2 regions of the Kaistia defluvii genome follow, and region 2 is predicted to be linked to the other one. Evidence: predicted binding sites of a transcription regulator. Region 2 holds the regulator's gene; the other holds the start of a gene.
The links. The regulator PhoB, encoded in region 2, activates phosphate uptake and scavenging genes when phosphate is short. The targets are predictions, from matches to a motif close to TGTCATNNANCTGTCAT.
Positions count from the first base shown of each region.

Region 1 (3,408 bases), on a different contig from region 2:
CGGGCGGAAGGCGGCGACGATGTCCGCCAGGCTGCGCCAGCTGTCGCCGCCCGTGGTCGTCTTGAAGCGGGCCAGCTTGAACAGCGCGTCGCGGCGGTCGGGGGCCTCGTAGAGCCCTTCCTTGAGCACGGCGCCAAAGGCTTCCCAGACCTTGACGAAGCGCTCGGGATCGTCAGTCGCGAGCTTGTCGAGATCGGCCAGGACGCGATTGGTGACGCCCTTGCCGATTGCCTCGATCACCGGGTTCTTCTGCAGCATCTCGCGCGACAGGTTGAGCGGCAGGTCTTCCGAATCGATGACGCCACGCACGAAGCGCAGCCAGGGCGGCAGGATCTCGGCCTCGTCGGTGATGAAGACGCGGCGGACATAGAGCTTCACCCGGCCCTGCCGCTCGGGCTCGAACAGGTCGAACGGCCGCGAGGACGGCACGAACAGCAGCACCGAATATTCCGTCCGCCCTTCGGCGCGGTAATGGATGGTGACGGCTGGCTCGTCGAAGCGGCCGCCGACATGGCCGTAGAATTCCTTGTATTCCTCTTCCGTCACGGCCGATTTCGGCTTGCGCCAGAGCGCGCTGCCGTCGGCCAGCGACTCCTCGGTGCCGTCGGCGAGCTTCAGCACGATCGGCACGGGCACATGGGCGGAGTAAGCCGTGACGATGCGCTCGATCGTGTCGGTCTCGGCGTAGCTGGCATTGTCGGGGTTGAGATGCAGCACGATGCGCGTGCCGCGCGCCGGCGCGTCGGCGAGATCCGCCGGCTCGATCTCATAGGCGCCCTTGCCGTCAGAGCTCCAGCGCCAGGCCTCGTCCGAGCCGGCCTTGCGTGAGACGACGGAAACCTTGTCGGCGACCATGAAGGCGGAATAGAAGCCGACGCCGAACTGGCCGATCAGCGCCGACCCCTTCGCGCCGTCACCGGCCTTTTCAAGGAAGGCGCGGGTGCCGGACTGGGCGATCGTGCCGAGATTGTCGATCAGCTCCTGCCGGTCCATGCCGATGCCATTGTCGGCGATGACCAGGCTCGGCGCTTCCTTGTCGGCCTCGATGACGATCTGGAAGGCATCGCCGCCCTCGATCAGCTTCGGATCGGACAGGGACAGCGTACGCAGCTTCTCGCAGGCGTCGGCGGCATTGGAGATGAGTTCGCGCAGGAAGACGTCGCGATTGGAATAGACCGAATGCACCATCATGTGCAGCAGGCGCGAGACCTCGGCCTCAAACGTGCGGGTCTCGGCGGCGGGCTTGTTTTCAGACACGCTTTTCTCTCCGGTATTGTCGGCGTCCCGGCGCGAGGTCGATGCCTGGGCGGCTGGCGCCATCGGGCGTCGTCGCTCACGCGGGCGGCGCTGATATCGCCGGTCGCCGGCCGAGTTTCAAGGCCGGAGGCCCCTGCCTGGCGTCCAGGCAAAGAAAAAGGCCGGCAGAGCCGACCTCAGGAACCTTTTGGGAGGGGAATGCAATTCGACGACTGACTAACTTCGAAGGTGGTCCGGCTCAACTGAGGACCCCGGGGGGCTGGGGGGCTGAGAAATTCCGAAGCCTTGGCCAAGCCGGACCGTTCGAAGCGATGGTGTGATATTGCCGGGCCAATGCGGCCGGTGCCGGGCCGAAAAAGGGCGGAATAAAGGAATTTTACACGCCTCCTTCACGGCTTCGTGAGGTTCGTCCGGGCCCGTAGGAAACGGCGAGTCGCGTCTTTCCTTGGTCCGGCGGACGAGCCGCGCCTTGCCAGCTTGGCCGAACGGAGCGATCATGACCGCTCGATGACAATGCGGCTCGCTGCAGGAGGCGCCATTGAGCGAAGGTGAAGACAAGGCGGGATCCGGTGGCAGCGCCACGCTGGTGTCGCTGATCCCACCGGAGACGGCGAAGTCCGTTCCCCTGATTGCTTTCAACCGACTCGAGCTGAACGAGATCCTGCGTGTCTATGGGCGCATGGTGGCGGCCGGCGAGTGGCGCGACTACGCGATCGATCATTTGCGCGACAAGGCGGTGTTCTCGATCTTCCGCCGTTCGTCCGAGATGCCGCTCTACAAGGTCGTCAAGGATCCGGAACTGCGCAACCGCCAGGGCGCATACGCCGTGATCGCCACCGGCGGCTACATCATGAAGCGCGGCCATGATCTGCGACAGGTTCTGGCGGTGCTGGACACTAAGCTCAAGGTCGTCCAGAGCTAGGGCAACCGCTTCGCGAAGGGTACGCCGCGCGAACGGGGCTAAGGCGTTTGTCTTTCGGGAAGCGCCGCCGCCTGTGGCTGCTGTCCATCAGTCGGCCGGAGGCTCGTCACTGCCGTCGCCGAGCGCACGCTGCATCAGCACGCTGTCCAGCCAGCGGCCATGCTTCCAGCCGACATTCTCGAAAATGCCGACCAGCCGGAATCCCTGCGCCGCATGCAGCCGGATCGAGGCCTGGTGGCTGGAATCGCCGATCACGCCGACCATCTGGCGGAATCCGGCCACGGTGGCCGCCGCGATCAGTTCCGTCAGCAGCCGCTTGCCGACGCCGAGCCCCTGCGCCTTGGGCTCCAGATAGATCGAGTCCTCGACCGTGAAGCGATAGCCCGGCCGCGGCCGATAGGGCCCCGCATAGGCGTAACCGAGGATTTCCCCGCCGCCTTCCGCCACCAGATAGGGGTGGTCGCCATCCACCAGGACCTCGTGCCGACGCCGCATCTCCGCTTCGTCCGGCGGGTCGAGTTCGAAGCTCGCCGTGCCGAACCGCACCCAGTGCGAGTAGATCCCGGTGATCGCTTTCAGATCGTTGACGCAGGCCGGGCGGATGTAGAGATCGTCGGGGAGGGGAGACATTGGCGAGGCACTCGAATGCTGCGAGCTCCAGCGCGGCCAGGACTTCGCCGCGCGCTCGCGAAAAAACACATAAAAAAGGGCGCAGCCTTGGCCGCGCCCTTAGATTGGGGTCTCGATCGCGCCTTAGCGGCGGTCGCCGAACAGGCGGAGCATCATCAGGAACAGGTTGATGAAGTCGAGATAGAGCGTCAGCGCGCCCATGATCGCCTTGCGGCCGGCAACCGTGCCATCGTCGCCGACATAGTACATTTCCTTGATCTTCTGCGTGTCATAGGCGGTGAGGCCCACGAAGATCAGCACGCCGAGGATCGAGATCGCGAAGCCAAGCGCCGACGATCCGATGAAAATGTTGACGATCGAAGCGATGATGATGCCGATCAGGCCCATGAACAGGAACGAGCCCATTCCGGTCAGATCGCGCTTCGTGGTGTAGCCGTACAGGCTCATCGCGCCGAAGGTGGCGGCGCTGATGAAGAACACCTGCGTGATCGACTGCGCCGTGTAGACGGCGAAGATCGAGGACAGCGAGACGCCCATCAGGGCCGAATAGCCCCAGAACACGGCCTGAGCCTTTGCCGTCGACATCTTGTGGATGCCGA
Region 1 is NZ_JBEPSM010000004.1:432,668-436,075, reverse strand. It holds gene htpG (molecular chaperone HtpG) at 1-1,257, opposite strand, end outside; gene ABIE08_RS22165 (DUF2794 domain-containing protein) at 1,796-2,179, shown strand; gene ABIE08_RS22160 (GNAT family N-acetyltransferase) at 2,267-2,809, opposite strand; gene ABIE08_RS22155 (Bax inhibitor-1/YccA family protein) at 2,933-3,408, opposite strand, start outside.
Region 1: the regulator PhoB is predicted to act here: its motif matches at 1,754-1,770, upstream of ABIE08_RS22165 (DUF2794 domain-containing protein).

Region 2 (3,408 bases):
TTCACCGCGATGCCGGCGGAGAAATCGAGATAAGCGTCGCCCTCTCGCGTAAAGACCCAGGCCCCCTCGCCTCGCTCGAACTCGAGCGGCGCACGCGAAAAGGTGTCATAGAGGCTGGACGAGGTCTTTTTAACGCTGGTATCGGGGGCGCTCATATCCCCTCCTTCGGATGAAACCACGGAAATGGGTGCTTAAAAATCAAAGGTGCCGCCCGAGGCCAACGCGCCGGGCAGCACCTTTATGCGTTGCCCTTATATCACGGTCGTGACGATTTGTGTCAATGAAAACGCCGCTCGCGCGCGGTCATGACGGCTAAGCGATTGACGAGACTCATGGATCCGAAATCCGTCGCAAGTTGGGGAAAACAGCCCGATCGGCCGCTACCCATCCCTCCGACTCTTGTCACCGAGTCACGCCATATAGTATCTTAATTTTCGTTAAGACACGAAATATCGAGCAGGTACCTCCCCCTGACCCTTGTATGGCGTCCGCAGTCGTCCGGCATCCCGGCTGAACGACCGCGACAGGATTCCGGGTATCGCTCCGACCGACAAGGACACGCTATGACTTGGACGGACGAACGGGTTGAGTTGCTGAAAAAACTCTGGACCGACGGCTTGAGCGCAAGCCAGATCGCTTCGGAACTCGGCGGCGTAACGCGCAATGCGGTCATCGGCAAGGTACACCGGCTGAGCCTTTCCGGCCGTGCCAAGCCGGCAACGGCGCCGGTCGCTCGCGCCCGCAAGCCCGCGGCTGCCACCAACGGACGCTCGGTCACGACAGGGCGCCCCAATCCCGTCAGGCCACTCGTCGCCGGCAACACGGCCCTGAAGCCGATGAGCCAGATCGCACCCGAGCCGCGGCGCGTGCCCCGGGCAGTTGGTTCGGACGACGTCGTCGTTCCGATCAGCCTGCACGCGACGATCCTCACCCTGACCGAGCAGACCTGCAAGTGGCCGATCGGCGATCCGAGCACCGAGGATTTCCACTTCTGCGGCCAGCGCTCGAATTCCGGCATTCCCTATTGCGAATATCATTCGCGGGTTGCCTATCAGCCCGTGCATGATCGTCGCCAGAAGAAGGCTGTCGGCGCCTGATTGCGCCGCGCCGCGGCTGACGGCCTCCTCCCACCGTCGGACTGCGATGCAAGTCTGGCCGTGTCGCCTCCCCCGGGGCGCACGGCCTTTTTTTCTGCCCTGGCTCGTTGCATGCAAAAAGCCGCGTGGAGGGCCACGCGGCTTTTTGGTTGGGCTGAATTTTCGGAAGACTGCCCCGCCCCTCCCATCAGGAAGCGGCCACGGGATCCCCTCACGCCATCGCGAACTGGTCGTCGAAGGAGTAGCCGGAGCCGCGCACCGTGCGGATCGGGTCCTTGACGCGGCCGCGATTGACCGCCTTGCGCAGCCGACCGATATGCACGTCGACCGTGCGCTCGTCGACATAGACGTCGCGGCCCCAGACGCCGTCGAGCAGCTGCTCGCGGGAAAACACGCGGCCCGGGCTCTTCATCAGATATTCGAGCAGGCGGAACTCGGTCGGGCCGAGATGCAGCTCGCGGCCGGAGCGGCGGACGCGGTGCGTCTCGCGGTCGAGCTCGATGTCGCCGGCGCGCAGCAGCGAGGCGATCACCTCCGGCTTCGAGCGGCGCAGGATGGCGCGCACGCGGGCCATCAGTTCCGGCACGGAGAACGGCTTGACGACATAGTCGTCGGCGCCGGTGGCGAGGCCCCGGATGCGTTCCTGTTCCTCGCCGCGCGCCGTCAGCATGATCACCGGCAGGGTGCGGGTCGCGTCGCGTGCCCGCAGGCGGCGGCACAGCTCGATGCCGGAAATGCCCGGCAGCATCCAGTCGAGCAGCAGCAGGTCGGGTACGGTTTCGAGCAGGCGCATCTCGGCGTCGTCGCCGCGCGGCACCACCTCGACGGCATAGCCCTCGGCTTCGAGGTTGTAGCGGAGGAGGAGGCTCAGCGCCTCCTCATCCTCAACGATCATAACGCGTGGCGTCATTCACGGATATCCCAGTAAACCTGACGCAGGGGTCAGTTCTTCTCATACGCGACGGCGGTCGTGCTGGATTCATCCTGCTTGGGACGATCCTCGGCCAGGACCTGGCCGGTGACGACATAATAGACCGTCTCGGCGATGTTGGTCGCATGGTCGCCGATGCGCTCGATGTTCTTGGCGCAGAACAGGAGATGCGTGCAGAAGGTGATGTTGCGCGGATCTTCCATCATGTAGGTCAGCAGCTCGCGGAAGAGCGACGTGTACATGGCGTCGATTTCTTCGTCACGCTTCCAGACCTGGTAGGCCTGGTCGACGTCGCGGGTCGCGTAGGAATCCAGCACGTCCTTGAGCTGCGCCAGCGACAGCTGCGCCATGTGCTCGACGCCGGTGTTGAAGCGCTTGGACTGGATGTGGCCGTCCAGCGCAATGACGCGCTTGGCGATGTTCTTGGCTAGGTCGCCGATGCGCTCGAGATCGCTGGCGATGCGCTGCGCGGCGATGACTTCGCGCAGGTCCATCGCCATGGGCTGGCGCCGGGCGATGATCATGATGGCGCGCTCTTCGCATTCGCGCTGCAGCACGTCGAGCTTCTTGTCGTCCGCGATGACGGTGCGGGCGGTCGCGGCATCGACGCGCATCAGCGCGCCGACCGCGACGTCGACGAGACGCTCGGCCATGCCGCCCATCTCGGCGATGCGGCGGGCGACGTCGTTCAGTTCTTCGTCGTACTTGGAAACGATGTGTTCGGACATGTCGTGCTCCTACCCGTGGCCCGGCTTAGCCGAAGCGACCGGTGATGTAGTCCTGCGTGCGCTTGTCGCTCGGGGCGGTGAAGATCTTCGTGGTCTCGTCGAACTCGATCAGCTCGCCGAGATACATGAAGGCCGTGTAGTCCGAGACGCGGGCGGCCTGCTGCATGTTGTGGGTGACGATGGCGATCGTGTAATCGGTCGTCAGCTCGTCGATCAGTTCCTCGATCTTGGCGGTCGAGATCGGATCGAGCGCCGAGCAGGGCTCGTCGAACAGCACGACTTCCGGCCGCACCGCGATGGTGCGGGCGATGCAGAGGCGCTGCTGCTGGCCGCCGGAGAGGCTGAGACCGCTGGTGTGCAGCTTGTCCTTGACCTCGTTCCAGAGCGCGCCGCGCGTCAGCGCCGCCTCGACCCGGCCGTCCATCTCGGAGCGCGAGATGTTTTCATACAGGCGGATGCCGAAGGCGATGTTGTCGTAGATCGACATCGGGAACGGCGTCGGCTTCTGGAACACCATGCCGACGCGGGCGCGCAGCATGTTGCGGTCCTGGTCGGGGTCGAGCACGTTCTTGCCGTCGAAGATCACCTCGCCCTCGGCCCGCTGGCGCGGATAGAGGTCGTACATCCGGTTCAGCACGCGCAGCAGGGTCGA
Region 2 is NZ_JBEPSM010000002.1:142,277-145,684, reverse strand. It holds gene ABIE08_RS13685 (aspartate aminotransferase family protein) at 1-155, opposite strand, end outside; gene ABIE08_RS13680 (GcrA family cell cycle regulator) at 564-1,097, shown strand; gene phoB (phosphate regulon transcriptional regulator PhoB) at 1,309-2,007, opposite strand; gene phoU (phosphate signaling complex protein PhoU) at 2,040-2,756, opposite strand; gene pstB (phosphate ABC transporter ATP-binding protein PstB) at 2,782-3,408, opposite strand, start outside.